3 regions of the Blautia sp. MCC270 genome follow, and region 2 is predicted to be linked to each of the others. Evidence: predicted binding sites of a transcription regulator. Region 2 holds the regulator's gene; each other region holds the start of a gene.

Region 1 (5,010 bases), on a different contig from region 2:
TGGCTACACTGCTGGTAATGTTACTTTTGTTTATTCCGATTTATATTATTACATGGAGATCAGGAAGTTACGGGTTAAATGAGCTGCAGATTTCGGAAGACGATTTTATGTATTATTACAGTACGGACCTTCATATTAACATGCTTCATGTAGGAATATTTGTAACTGTTTTCAGTACTCTTGGGGCTGTTATCGATACAGCATTATCTGTAACATCTTCTGTATATGAAGTCTGGACTCATAAAAACAGTCTGACAGCGAAAGAGCTTACAGCTTCCGGCTATCAGGTTGGGAAAGAAATTATCGGTACAACGGTAAATACGTTGCTGTTTGCTTATCTTGGAGGAACTATTTTATTATTTTCATACATTCAGACACAGCAATATAGCCTGGAGATCATTCTTAATTCCCAGTTCCTATTCCAGGATGTTGCAGTCATGCTATCTGGTGCGGTAGCCTGCCTTATTACCGTCCCGGTATCGATCAGATGTATTATTCGACAGATCTCATGAAGCATATCTCCACTGCACTGAATACGGAATCCATGGTCCCGATACAGATGTTCTTTCCTGTATTCAGCAGACGTGGGCTCTCTTTTATGAAAGCAGTTATTATATTTATGTATTTATGGGAGTGCTTTTACAGGCAGTTCCATTTCTGATCCTGGGAGTCCGTCTATCTTCGGCGCTTCAGACATATGTATCGGAAAAATGGATCGTAAAATTACGTGAAATGTGAAGAAAGTGTGAAATTAGCACTCGCCTCTTGACAGTGCTAATAATGCGTGTTATAGTACATACAGAACAAAGGAAGAGAGAAAAAAGAAATCTTCCGGAGAAAGTTCTTACAGAATTTGCAGATGTTTTCAGAAACAGTAAATTAAAAACGCCTGCGCAGCACGCAGCGAATATAGATCAGGAGGAATGAGTTATGTTAATGCCAAGTATTTTCGGAGAAGATTTATTTGATGATTTTATGGGATATCCGACAGGCCGTCAGGCAGCTGCCAATGCTTATCCTCAGGTGAAGGATATGATGAAGACAGATATCCGTGATGTAGATGGCAATTATGAACTGGAGATCGATCTTCCGGGATTTAAGAAAGAGGATGTGAAGATCCAGCTGAAGAATGGTTATCTGAACATTCAGGCAACCAGAGAAGAGAAGAAGGACGAGAAGGATGATAAAGGTAAATATGTTCGCAGAGAACGTTATACAGGAACCTGCAACAGAAGCTTTTATGTAGGCTCGAGCATTAAGCATGAAGATATCCATGCGAAATATGAGAACGGAATCCTTCATGTAACCTTCCCGAAGGAAGAGACCAAGAAAGAAGCAGAAGAGAAGAAATTTGTTTCTATTGATTGATCAGCATTTATTGTGAAGCCCCGGTACTGGATTGCAAGTCCTGGGTGATGGGATATAGCATAATAACAATATCCGGAACAACCCAAACGGATATTGCAAATATTAAAGCTCCAAATTGCACATCGCATTTGTTTATATAAATGAATATAACCCCCTTTTTTCAACCCCTCTGCCAATGCCCGGCAGAGGGGTTCTTTACGTTTCAGCCTGAAGTACAGAGGTGAATTCTGATTACTGTTTACTGGTAATATTCCGCGAAGCGTGTTGCTGAGAACGGAGTGAACAGTAACGAATTCTGATTAACTTTACACTCTTTCCTCACTCTGTTATACTTGGAACAGGTAAACAGCGGAAATTCGGCAATATTATAAAAGTGGGGAAAGAGTTTTTACAGAGGTGAATATATGGGAGATAAGATCAAGGTTATCATGGACTGTGACCCCGGAATCGATGACGGGATCGCACTGGCATATGCGGCAGCACATCAGGATGAACTGGAGCTGCTTGCAGTGACGACATCTGCAGGAAGTACCAGGATAGAAAGAGTGACCCAAAATGCACTGGAGCTGGTGGATTTTTACGGACTGAAGGTTCCGGTGGCAGGAGGCCAGGACCGTCCTCTTGTGAAAGCGGCAATTTATGCGGAAGAATTTCACGGAGAGACAGGGCTTGGTCATTGCGTACTGCCGGAAGCAAAATCAGAGGCTGCTTCTGACAATGCAGTGCTTTTTATCCGTGACATTCTGAATGCCATTCCGGAGGGCGAGCAGGTAGTAATGATCGAAACTGCACCAATGACTAATCTTGCACTTCTGTTGAAGGTTTTTCCTGAAATAAAGAATAAGATCAGAAAAATTGTTTTTACAGGCGGCGCAGCAAAAGGCGGAAACATCACACCGGCAGCGGAATTCAACATCTACGCAGATCCGGAGGCGGCAAAGATCGTATTCGATTCCGGAATCCCACTGATCATGTGTGGACTGGATGCTACCCTGAAATGTAATCTCACCAGAAACCAGATCATGAAGCTGTGCCAGTCCGGTGATCCGGCAGCCAGAGCCTGTGGAGATATGGCTGGCTACGTACTTGAAAATTTTTCCAAATATCGCTGCGTGGCAAGTATCCATGCTGCTGTACCGTTTATGTATCTCATCCATCCGGAGTTCTTTAAAACAGAAAAAGTATTCCTGGATGTGGATTGTTCAGACGGTGCCGGACGAGGTGCCACATTATGCGATTTCCGCTGGTGGCTACACGAAGAAGACGAAATGAAAGATATGATTCTGACAGATGCAGATACAGAAAGCTTCCAGCAGGAGCTGTTTGAAGCGATTTATTCTGTGTCCGAATGCAAAAATATGAAATAGCCGGACAACGATCCGGAAACAGCTGCATCTATGAAGCAGCTGAGCAGTCAGATAAGAGGACAGAAAACCCATGAACTATATTGTATTTGACCTGGAATGGAACCAGAATCCGGATGGAAGAAGACATCCGGATAGTCGGCTCCCGTTTGAGATCATAGAGATCGGGGCAGTAAAATTAAATGAAAAAAGAGAAATCGTTGATACTTTTCAGTGCCTGATCAAGCCCAAAGTGTACCACTGGATCCACGACAGTATCCACGAAGTGATCCACGTGGATTATCATGAACTGGAAAAAGGCATTCCTTTTCCAAGGGCAATCCGCAGATTTCTGGAATGGTGCGGGGAGGAGTATCGCTTTTTTACCTGGGGAGACCAGGATGTGATGGAACTTCAGCGCAATATGAAATACTATAATCTTCTGAAGCTGATGCCAGGGCCGGTGCATTACTACGATGTGCAGAAACTTTTCAGCATAAAATTCGAGGATGGAATATCCAGGCGTTCCCTGGAATATGCTACAGACTACCTGCAGCTTCCCAAAAACCGGGATTTTCACCGGGCACTGGCAGACGCCAGCTATACTGCCAGGATACTCCTGGAGATCGATGAAGCTTGCATGATCCGCCATCCGTCTCTGGATGTATATCAGAATCCAAAATCCAGAGACAGCGAGATCTATATTTCCTATACAGACCATGATAAGTTTGTGTCCAGGGAATTTGTATCAAAGGAGCGTCTGATGAAGGACCGCACCATGGTAAGTACCATGTGTCCCATTTGCAGATGCCCTGCCAAGAGGAAGATCCGTTGGTTCAGTACCAACAATTCCAAGGTATATTACAGCCTTGCCCTTTGCCATGAGCATGGACCTGTTGCCGGAAAGATCCGGATCCGAAAAACCGATGAGGGAAAATATTTCGGGGTGAAGACCCTGAGAGCAGAAGATACAGAAGCGGCGGATGAGATCCGTGAAAAGCACGAATCTCTCCGCCGCAGGAAAATGTTACGAAGTCAGGAGAAGATCTGATACGATGTTTCGTTCGTATTGCATTCCCCATCCGACCATTTGTTTCTTATAATAATATTTGCTTTTCAGACGCAGTGGGCCGACAGCATTCTGAAGAACGGCCTGGCGTTTGTTAAGCTGTGATTTTTTGATACCTTTTGGAAGAGTCACATAAACCTTTGTCTGATAATAAAACGGATAGGTGTTTCCGTTATTCTTAAGGATATATTTGTCACAAGGGAGTACCTTAAACGGGACTGGCTCCATGGACACCTTCATATCCACCTTTTCAAAATTTTCAAAACCATAATTAAAAAGAGAAGCGGTATCGCTGTAAGCATTTGCCGCGGAAGTAGAATTCAGGATCACGGCTACCAGCGTTATATTTCCTCGTTTGCAGTAGGTGACAAGTGTGTTGCCGGATGCATCCGTGTAGCCTGTTTTTCCGCCACGGACGCCTTCATAATAATATTCGCCGTTTTTCATCATCTTGTGATGATTGAGCAGCTGGCGGGCTTCCGCAAATTTATTGGTAGGCGGGATCTCGTAATAACGTTTGGTGCAGTATCGCCGGAAAAGAGGATTCAGCCAGGCGGATTTGGCGATCTTTGCCATGTCGGAGGCTGTGGTGTAATGATTCTCATCCGGAAGACCGTTGGGATTGTTAAAGTGTGTGTTCTTGCAGCCAAAAAGCTTGGCGCGCCAGTTCATGAGCTCTGTGAATTTCTTTACAGAGCCGGAAACTTCTTCCGCAACGGCGACAGACATTTCATTAGCGGACTGGAGCATGACAGCCATCAGGGCCTGATCCCTGGTGAATTTTTCACCGGGAGCAGCATAAATACTGGAATCTCCGGCAGTTACACTGGTGGAAGCTTTTTCAGATACGGTAATGTTTGTCTTAGCGTTCAGATTTTCGCAGGCAAGCAGTGTAGTCAGGATCTTCGTGATGCTGGCAGGGTAGAGCTGTGTGTCCGCATTTTTGGAATAAAGAACGGCTTCTGTATTTACGTCCATAAGGACTGCAGCCTGTGCTTCGATGCCGGGACCTTTGGGCCACCCGTCAATGGAATCGGTGTCGGCAGCCTGTGAATAATAGCTGGAGTGAGCTGGCGTGACTGCTGCGGCCTGACCATCAGGAACCGGTGTGGCAGTGACGATAGGATCACCATATTCATCGTATCCATAGGCAGCCGCCGCGCAGGGAGCTGCGCCTGTGAGCAGGATCCCTATGCCGAGAATGCCTGCAAAGATCCGACGCAAGGATCG
Region 2 (5,010 bases):
CGCACCGTTGAAGTCGAATCCACCAAAGCCGCCGGCACCGCCTCCGCCGCCGTTTTCGAATGCTGCATGACCAAACTGATCATACTGTCTTCTCTTGTCGGCATCACTTAAAACGGAGTAAGCCTCTGTCGCCTCTTTGAACTTCGCCTCAGCCTCTTTATCACCCGGATTTACATCCGGGTGATATTTCTTGGCCAGCTTACGATATGCTTTTTTTAATGTTGCGTCGTCGGCGTTTTTATCCACACCTAAGACTTCATAATAATCTCTTTTATCAGCCATTGTAATTATTTCCTACTTGTCTTAGACTTCCTTGTAATCAGCATCTACAACATCATCGCCGTATCCTGCTTCATTTCCGCCCTGAGCACCAGCATTTCCGCCCATGTTGCCCATATCCGGTCCAGGACCAGCCTGACCCTGAGCTCCCTGAGTCTGCTCATACATCTTGGAGAACAGTTTCTGAGCGCTCTCCATCATCTTCTCCTGTGCAGCCTTGATGTCTGCAACCTGAGAATCAGTAAGCTCCTGAGCATTTGCTGTCTGTGCAAGAAGATCTTTCAGTGCATTGAGGTCAGCCTCAACACTTGCTTTATCGTTTGCGTCAAGCTTGTCGCCAGCTTCTTTCAGTGCATTCTCAACCTGGAATACCATGGAGTCTGCATTGTTTCTTGTGTCGATAGCCTCTTTACGTTTCTTATCCTGAGCCTCGAACTCAGCTGCTTCTTTGACAGCTTTGTCGATATCGGAATCGGACATATTGGAACCAGCTGTGATTGTGATGTGCTGCTCTTTACCTGTTCCAAGGTCTTTAGCGGATACATTAACGATACCGTTGGCATCAATATCAAATGTTACCTCAATCTGCGGAACTCCACGACGTGCTGGCGGGATTCCATCCAGACGGAACTGGCCGAGGGATTTGTTGTCTTTCGCGAACTGACGCTCACCCTGTACAACGTTGATATCTACAGCTGTCTGGTTATCTGCTGCTGTGGAGAAGATCTGGCTCTTCTTTGTAGGAATTGTAGTATTTCTCTCAATCAGACGAGTTGCGATACCACCCATTGTCTCGATGGACAGTGACAGTGGAGTAACATCCAGAAGAAGGATATCACCGGCACCTGCATCACCTGCAAGTTTACCACCCTGTACGGAAGCACCAAGTGCAACACACTCATCCGGGTTCAGGTTCTTGCTTGGCTCTTTGCCAGTTAACTGTCTTACCTTATCCTGTACAGCCGGGATACGGGAAGAACCACCAACCAGAAGTACCTGGCCAAGCTCAGAAGCTGTGATACCTGCATCAGACAGTGCACGGCGAACCGGCTCTGCTGTCATCTCTACAAGATCATGTGTCAGCTCATCAAATTTAGCTCTTGTAAGGTTCATATCGAAATGCTTCGGTCCCTCAGCAGTTGCTGTGATGAACGGAAGGTTGATGTTTGTTGTTGTTGCGGAAGAAAGCTCTTTCTTAGCTTTCTCAGCTGCCTCTTTCAGTCTCTGAAGAGCCATCTTATCGTTGCTAAGATCTACGCCCTCTGTTCTCTTGAACTCGGAAAGCATGTAGTCTGTGATCTTCTTATCAAAGTCATCTCCACCAAGACGGTTGTTACCAGCTGTGGAAAGAACCTCGATAACGCCATCACCAATCTCGATAACAGATACATCAAATGTACCACCACCAAGGTCGTATACCATGATCTTCTGCTCTTTCTCATTGTCAAGGCCATATGCAAGAGCTGCTGCTGTAGGCTCGTTGATGATACGTTTTACATCAAGACCTGCGATCTTACCTGCATCTTTGGTTGCCTGACGCTGAGCATCGTTGAAGTAAGCCGGAACTGTGATAACTGCCTCTGTTACTTTCTCACCAAGATAAGCCTCTGCATCCTTTTTCAGTTTCTGAAGGATCATTGCGGAGATCTCCTGTGGAGAGTATTTCTTCTCATCGATCGTTACACGGTAATCGGTACCCATTTCTCTTTTGATTGAGGAGATTGTTCTGTCTGCGTTTGTAACTGCCTGACGTTTTGCAGGCTCACCTACCAGACGCTCTCCTGTTTTTGTGAATGCTACAACGGATGGTGTTGTTCTTGCGCCTTCTGTATTTGCGATAACTGTTGGCTGTCCACCTTCCATTACGGCTACACAGCTGTTTGTTGTACCTAAGTCAATACCAATAATCTTTCCCATGATTTTTTCCTCCTGTTTTAGTCTGTATCTGTTAAAATAAAGTTTGTTGTCAGTTAGTTCGCAACCTTCACCATACTGTGGCGTACTACGAAATCCTTGTAGGTGTAACCCTTCTGGAATTCTTCCACCACGATATTCTCTCCAACCTCTTCATCTTCCACATGCATCACTGCGTTGTGGAAATCCGGATTGAATTCTTTTCCCACTGCTTCGATCGGTTTCACACCGAGGTCATCCAGTGTTGTGGTAAGCTGCTTGTAGATCATTTTCATTCCATCTGCAAAAGCATCTCCTTCCTGTGCCTGTGCAAGGCCTCTTTCGAAGTTATCCACAACCGGCAGGATCTTTTCAACGATTTCTTTTGCTCCGATGATGTACATGCTGGATTTTTCTTTTTCTGTTCTTTTACGGAAATTATCAAATTCAGCCATGGTTCGCTTCAGGCGATCAGTAAGTTCCTCTACCTTCTGCTCTGATTTATCTTTTTTCTTCTTTCCGAAGAAGGAAGTTTTTGATTTCTCTTCTTTTTTATCCTCTGAGGCAGCGTCTTCGCCTGGAGTCTTGTTTTCTTCCTCCGGCAGATCTTCTCCCTCCGGTGTCAGGTTTTCTTCTTCCTGATTTCCGTCAGTTACGGGGATTTCCTTCTCCGCTTCCTGCTCTTCGGATGTTTTCTTTGTTTCCTCCGACACTTTTTTCTACCGCCTTTCTAAGTTTTCTTCTTTTTCAAAACGTCATCCAGATGATTCTTCAGTTCCTTCAGACTGTCCACTACATTCTCATAATCCATTCGTTTGGGACCGATGATCCCGATGGTTCCGTACATTCCGTCTCCCAGTTCATATCTGGCAGTTACAATGCTGCAGTCCTTCATGGTCTGGATCGGCATCTCATCGCCAATGTAAACCTGAATTCCTGTATTCTCTCCATCTGACATCTGTTCTTTTACAAGATCGGCAAGTTCATGTTTCTCCTCAAATGCGGAGATCAGTTCCGTTGCCTTCTCTTTATCGGCAAGCTCCGGATACTTGAAGATGTTGGTTGCACCTGAAGTATAGATTTCCATGTCTTCCTCTTCCACATGAATAGTGGCTGCCACCGCATCCAGAACTGTGGCCACCACACCGCTGTGGCTGCCTGCCTGTTCCTTCAGTCTGGCGATCATCCCAAGGTTGATATCCTGGATCGGAACACCATTAAGATTGGTGTTAAGAAGAAGATTCAGTTTCAGGATCGTCTGGTCATCCATTTCCTCATCCAGATTGATGATCTGGTTCCGGACTGTGTTGTTATCACTGACAACCACAGCCACAAGCTGAAGATCGCTCATTCTCGACAACTGGATAAATTTGATCTTGTTGCCGCTGTACTGCGGAACAGAAACCATGGTGGCATAATTGGTATTGGAGGCAAGAACCTTCGCAACTTTCTTAAGCACCTTATCCATCTTATCTGTCTTCTCAATGATCAGATCCCGTAACTCTGCAACCTCTGCTTCCTTCTCCTTCATCAGCTCATTAACATAAAGTCTGTAGCCTTTATCGGAAGGAATCCTTCCTGCTGAGGTATGAGGCTGGACGATATAGCCCATATCTGTCAGGTCTGACATTTCATTTCGGATCGTTGCGGAACTGACATTGAGATCCGCATACTTGGAAATGGTCCTGGAGCCAACCGGTTCTCCGGTTTCCATATAGGTCTTGATGATTGCTTTTAAGATTTTTTGCTTGCGCTCATTCAACACCTCTTCCATGAATCCATCTCCTTTCCTTTTTATTCTTTCCTGACGGATGTTGATTCTTTTTTTACATCTGTTAGCACTCATTTTAGTGGAGTGCTAACATCTACAGTCTTTAAGATATCACCATGTAAAATATTTGTCAATATGTTTTGAAAAAAAGTTCTTATTTTTTCAAAACAAAAAAAGCATCAGTACGATGCTTTTTTGTAATACTGGTCTATGCAGTTCTGTGCCCCGGCAAAAAATTCCGCTTCTGTTTTCTGTCCCAGCACATATTTCTGAAATTCCGTTCCCATGGACGAAACAGCTTCTATGGAATCGGCACACAGTGGTCTTGCCTTCAGCTTATAATCTTTCAGATATTGCCGGATCATTTCAATGCCATCCAGATCAAAATTCTTATCCTCGATCACATCCAGTCTTGCCGGACACATTTTTGTCAGCTGTCCGTAATTTTTACTGGCCTCATATCCGGACACATACTGAAGGAACTTCAGAGCTGCTTCTTTATGATCAGAATTTTTATTCAGTACATACTGCCAGGTTGCGATATTGGTCACCTTCTCGTCAAATTCCGGAAATGGTGCCATATGGATCTTATCTTTTCTATACACGCCTGCATTCTGAAAGGTACTCAACGCACCGGTATACATGAACATACATCCATACTGGCCGTTTATAAATTTTTCATTCAGCTGGTCATGCTGGTCGATCAGATTCTCCTCTGATATCATCCCTGTATCCAGCATTCGCTTCATATATTCTGCCGCTTCTCTTGTTTTCGGATCCGTCCAGTCTGTATAATCTCCTCCGAAAAAATCGACATACTCGCTGATACTATTATATATGTAAGAAATCTCCCATGCATCCCCGTATGCATATTTTCCCGTATTCTGAAGCTTTTTCTGAAGGATCTCAAGATCACTGAGACAGGAGAGTCTGTCCAGACCAGCCTGATCCAGCAATTCCTGGTTCACCCAGAATGCCATAATATCCATTTTGAACGGTACCGAAAAAATATGTCCGTCTGACATGCATATTTCTTTCAGGTATTCCTGTGGAAAATTCGCCGCTGT
Region 3 (5,010 bases), on a different contig from region 2:
CTTATCGCCGGAGCAACCGGCTCCGGAAAATCCGTCTGCATCAATACGCTAATCATCAGCATCCTTTATAAGGCTACACCGGATGAGGTGCGTCTGATCATGATCGATCCGAAGGTGGTGGAGCTCAGTGTATATAACGGGATCCCGCACCTGTTCATTCCGGTGGTCACAGATCCGAAGAAAGCGGCCGGTGCGCTGAACTGGGCTGTTTCCGAGATGACCAGCCGTTACAATGCCTTTGCGGAATATGGGGTACGTAATCTTGGAGAATATAACAAAAAGGTTGCCAATATGCGGGTCCCGGAGGGAGAAAAGGCACCTGAGAAGATGCCGCAGATCGTGATCATCGTGGACGAGCTTGCGGATCTTATGATGGTTGCACCGGGAGAAGTTGAGGATGCGATCTGCCGTCTGGCCCAGTTGGCACGTGCAGCAGGTATCCATCTGATCATTGCTACCCAGAGGCCATCGGTCAATGTCATCACAGGTCTGATCAAGGCCAATATGCCGTCCAGGATCGCATTTTCCGTATCCTCCGGTGTGGATTCCAGGACGATCCTGGATATGAACGGTGCTGAGAAGCTTCTTGGCAAGGGCGATATGCTGTTTTATCCTCAGGGGTATCAGAAGCCGGCCAGACTGCAGGGCGCTTTTGTTTCAGATGAGGAGGTCAGTGCAGTCGTAGAATATGTTTCTGACAAAAATCAGGGTGCTGTTTATGATACCTCCATTGAGAAGCAGGTCAATACAGCCGGTGTCCCGGGAGGAGCCGGCGGCGGTGACAGAGATGTCTATTTTACAGAAGCCGGTAAATTTATCATTGAGAAGGAAAAGGCCTCCATCGGTATGCTTCAGCGTATGTTCAAGATCGGATTTAACCGTGCGGCAAGGATCATGGATCAGCTTTGTGACGCAGGAGTGGTAGGTCCGGAGGAAGGAACCAAGCCAAGGAAGGTTTTGATGTCAGCAGAAGAATTTGAGAATTATCTGGAGGAGAACGGCGGATGAAAATAAGTATCCTGACAGTAGGGAAGATCAAGGAAAAATATCTGCGGGATGCCATTGCGGAGTATTCCAAGCGCCTTGGGCGTTACTGCAAGCTGGAGATCATAGAAGTGTCCGACGAAAAAACACCGGATAATGCCAGCGAAACAGTAGAAGATGCCATTCGGAACAAGGAAGGGGAGCGTCTTCTTAAATATATCCGGGATGATGCGTTTGTGATCACTCTGGAGATCGGAGGCGAACAGCTGACCTCTGAGAACTTCGCACGGAAGATCAACGAGCTGGGAATACGTGGGACCAGCCATATCCAGTTTGTGATCGGCGGCTCTATTGGTCTTGGAAAAGAAGTACTGAAGAGATCAGACTATGCTTTAAGCTTTTCGAAGATGACATTTCCTCATCAGCTGATGCGTGTGATCCTTCTGGAACAGATCTACCGCAGCTATCGTATCATCAGCGGAGAGCCCTATCATAAATAATATCATACTACATATCTGCAAATATCTTGACAATTTTCGGATATGTAGTATGATAAAAAAAGAGTAGCACTCGAAGCTCAAGAGTGCTAATAATCACAGAAAGAAGGAAATGAATATGGCATTAAAACCAGTTGCAGACAGAGTTATCGTAAAATATTTTGAGACAGAAGACAAAACCGCATCCGGCATCGTACTTCCGGACAGCTCCAAGGAGAAAACCCAGCAGGCAGAGGTTATCGCAGTAGGTGGCGGTAAGGTCGTAGACGGTAAAGAAGTACCGGTACAGGTAAAGCCGGGCGACCGTGTGATCTACGGAAAATACACAGGAACCGAGATCAAATATGAGGGTGAGAAATATCTGGTGATCAACGCAGATGATATCATTGCCATCGTAAAAGACTGATGAAGAATTTTTATCGTAATTTTCTGAAATTATGCTCCATGCTGGTGCTGCAGAATGTAGTGACCTTAAGTGTCAATCTTGCTGATAACATTATGCTTGGAGCCTTCAGCGAAACTGCATTATCCGGTGTGACCACCGTAAACCAGGTACAGTTCGTCTTTCAGCAGCTGCTTATGGCGCTGGGAGACGGACTTGTCATATTCGGAAGTCAGTACTGGGGAAAGAAAGAGACAGAGCCGGTAAGGAAGATCGGTGCCTGGGCCATGCGCACAGGCTTTTTTATTGCCCTTATGCTGTTTATCCTGGCCAGCCTTTTTCCAACACAGCTGCTGGGGCTTTTTACAACAGACCAGACGATTATCGAAGCCGGTCTTTCCTATCTGGCGATCATCCGGTTTACTTACTTTTTCTTTGCAGTGACGCAGATCCTGCTTGCTACACTGCGCTGTGTGGAAATTGCAGGGGTTGCCTTCGGGCTTTCGGTAATGACTTAAGTGTAGTAATGGTAGGAATGTCCTATCAGATGCCAACAAATGGTGGTATCATCCGGGGAAGCGGAAGCATCGCTTATTCCATGAAGGTGGACCTGATCAGTATCTGGGGGATCGTGATCCCTCTGTCCATGTTTATGGCATTTGTGGGCAAGGCATCTCCGGCAGTGGTGGTATGCTGCCTAAATGCAGATCAGATCTTTAAATGCGTGCCTGCATTTTTGAAGTGCAATTACGGACACTGGATCAAAAATATGACGAATTAAGGAAATATATATATAGCAGAGGCAAGATACAGAAAATTTATCTTGACGCCTGTGTGATCTGTATGTAGAATAAATACAAGCTTTAACGAAATGCAGTAAAAAAATCTCTGAAGAGCCAGGGACAGCTTGACAAAGGTAATATGGTATAGTATTATCTTGCCTATATCATATTAAACTGGTGGGAAAAGAGGTATACTCACTGAAACACAGGAGGAACAGGAAATGAGAAAAAAAGTACTGGCAGCGCTTCTGGCAGCTGCAGTGGCAGGAACAACTGTTATGTCAGGAATGACTGTTTTTGCAGCAGAAACAGAAGGAACCAAGGCGGAAGGCGGAAATATTACCATTGCAGAAACAGCAGATCCGCAGAACATCAATCCGCTTTATGTTGTGGATCAGACAAGCTTCGATATGATGCAGGCACTGTACAGCCCGTTTTTTGAGATCGTGAACGGAGAGATGTATTATGAAAACGGACTTTGCGAAAGTGTAACAGCCAATGATGATGCTAGCGAATTCACACTGAAGCTCAAAGACGGACTGAAATGGCATGACGGTCAGCCGATCACAGCCGATGATGTGGTATTCACCATGCAGGTGCTGGTAGATGAGAAGCAGAATGTTCCGTATTCTTCTTACGGATACGTTAATGACAAGGCAGTAGAGGCAGAGAAGGTTGATGACCTTACAGTCAAGATTTCCCTTGGATCATCTTCCGCAGGATTTCTTGGCGGACTGAGCCAGGTTTACTGTATTCCGAAGCATATTTATGACGGCGTGGAGAATATCGGAGAAAGTGATCTCAACAATGAACCGGTGGGAAGTGGTCCTTTTAAGTTCGAGGAATACAAATCCGGAGAGTATTATAAAGTAACAAAATTCGATGACTATTTTGATGATGTAAATCTGGATTCCATCACCTTCAAGATCGTAAAGGATTCCAGCTCCGCCAATGCGGCACTTGCAAGCGGAGATCTGGATGCACGTCTGATCAGCGCAGATGATTACGATATCGTCAGTGCTTACGATAACGTAAACATCAATACCTATAATTCCGGACGTGTCAACGCCATGTTCATGAATGAGCTGAACGAAGATCTTCAGGATGTAAAGGTACGTCAGGCGATCGCATACGCACTGAATAAAGAGGAGTTCTGTCAGTTTGCTTTCCATTCCGAGGATTATGCAGAGCCTGCAGATTCTATTTTTACACCGGATACACTCTACTATACAAAACCGGACAATACCTACGACAATGATCCGGCTAAAGCACAGGAGCTCCTTTCCGAAGCAGGAAAGACAAGTCTTTCTCTGAACCTGATGTATATCTCCACAGATAAGACAATGGAGAGTGAAGCTCTGTATGTACAGTCTGCCCTTGCCAATGTAGGAATCACCATCAATCTTCTTCCTACAGATGAGTCTACCTTCAAGAATAAGACAAAGGATACGGAGTGCACAGATTATGATCTGGTACTGAGCTTCTACACTCTGGGAGAAGAGCCGAGCCTTTATGCAGACATGAGTTCTTCCGTCAGCCGTTCCAACTATTCCAGGATCAAGGATACAGATCTGGATGCATTGTGGGAAGAGGGCAACAGCACTGCAGATGAGACAAAACGTGGCGAGATTTATAAGGAGATCCAGAATACGATCAATGATAACATGTATATCTATCCGATCGCTTATTCCAATGGTTTCTATGCGGTAAGTAAAGATTTCGGAGGCTTTGATGAATGTCTGTTAAAAACTATTTATTATGATTATTCCAAGATCTACACATTGGAGAAATAAATAATTTTATAGCGGATGAATACCGGAAACAGAAAGAGGCTGACGCGTTTTTGCGCCAGCCGATTTCCTGTTTCGGGGAAAATAAAGGAGGTACATTTTGAAGAAGATCGTAAACCGTCTGATACAGTGTATTCTGACACTGTTTATTGTTTCTGTTCTCTGCTTTGCACTGACAAAAGCAGCGCCCGGAGATCCTGTCCTGACTTATGTGGAACCAAATATGAGTGAAGAATATATCCAGAACCTGAGAGAAAGCCTGGGACTTACAAAGCCTGTCTATGAGCAATACTTTCTGTGGCTGGGAAGGATCCTTCACGGGAATTTCGGAAATTCCCTGATGAATAACCGACCGGTCCTGACACAGATGCTGGAGAGGCTTCCCGCAACCGTGATCCTCATGGGAATCAGTATGCTGCTTGGTTTTCTCATTGCCATTGTACTGGGCCTGTATTCCGGAAAGAATAAAAATGGTATTCTGGATAAGATCACCAGCATGTTCTGTTATGTAGGTATCTCCATTCCTACGTTCTGGTTCGGTATTATGCTGATCTATCTCTTCAGTGTGCATCTCC

Evidence for each region. Region 2 encodes HrcA, which represses chaperone genes, less so after heat shock. Its sites were predicted from a motif close to TGTTAGCACTCNNNNNNNNNGAGTGCTAACA; they were not measured.
Region 1: GPK58_RS12940 (Hsp20/alpha crystallin family protein) is a predicted target of HrcA. The motif match lies at 750-780, and genes of this name have one in related genera.
Region 3: groES (co-chaperone GroES) is a predicted target of HrcA. The motif match lies at 1,546-1,576, and genes of this name have one in related genera.

Annotation. Positions count from the first base shown of each region.
Region 1 covers NZ_WQQD01000103.1:53,107-58,116, forward strand. The annotation lists gene GPK58_RS12935 (YibE/F family protein) at 1-512, shown strand, start outside; gene GPK58_RS12940 (Hsp20/alpha crystallin family protein) at 931-1,368, shown strand; gene GPK58_RS12945 (nucleoside hydrolase) at 1,773-2,735, shown strand; gene GPK58_RS12950 (3'-5' exonuclease) at 2,806-3,762, shown strand; gene GPK58_RS12955 (D-alanyl-D-alanine carboxypeptidase family protein) at 3,739-5,010, opposite strand, start outside.
Region 2 covers NZ_WQQD01000001.1:58,055-63,064, forward strand. The annotation lists gene dnaJ (molecular chaperone DnaJ) at 1-282, opposite strand, end outside; gene dnaK (molecular chaperone DnaK) at 304-2,196, opposite strand; gene grpE (nucleotide exchange factor GrpE) at 2,250-2,885, opposite strand; gene hrcA (heat-inducible transcriptional repressor HrcA) at 2,903-3,946, opposite strand; gene GPK58_RS00290 (ABC transporter substrate-binding protein) at 4,123-5,010, opposite strand, start outside.
Region 3 covers NZ_WQQD01000038.1:29,324-34,333, forward strand. The annotation lists gene GPK58_RS10350 (FtsK/SpoIIIE family DNA translocase) at 1-1,008, shown strand, start outside; gene rlmH (23S rRNA (pseudouridine(1915)-N(3))-methyltransferase RlmH) at 1,005-1,484, shown strand; gene groES (co-chaperone GroES) at 1,600-1,887, shown strand; gene GPK58_RS10365 (MATE family efflux transporter) at 1,887-2,381, shown strand; gene GPK58_RS13255 (hypothetical protein) at 2,411-2,644, shown strand; gene GPK58_RS10370 (ABC transporter substrate-binding protein) at 2,867-4,438, shown strand; gene GPK58_RS10375 (ABC transporter permease) at 4,536-5,010, shown strand, end outside.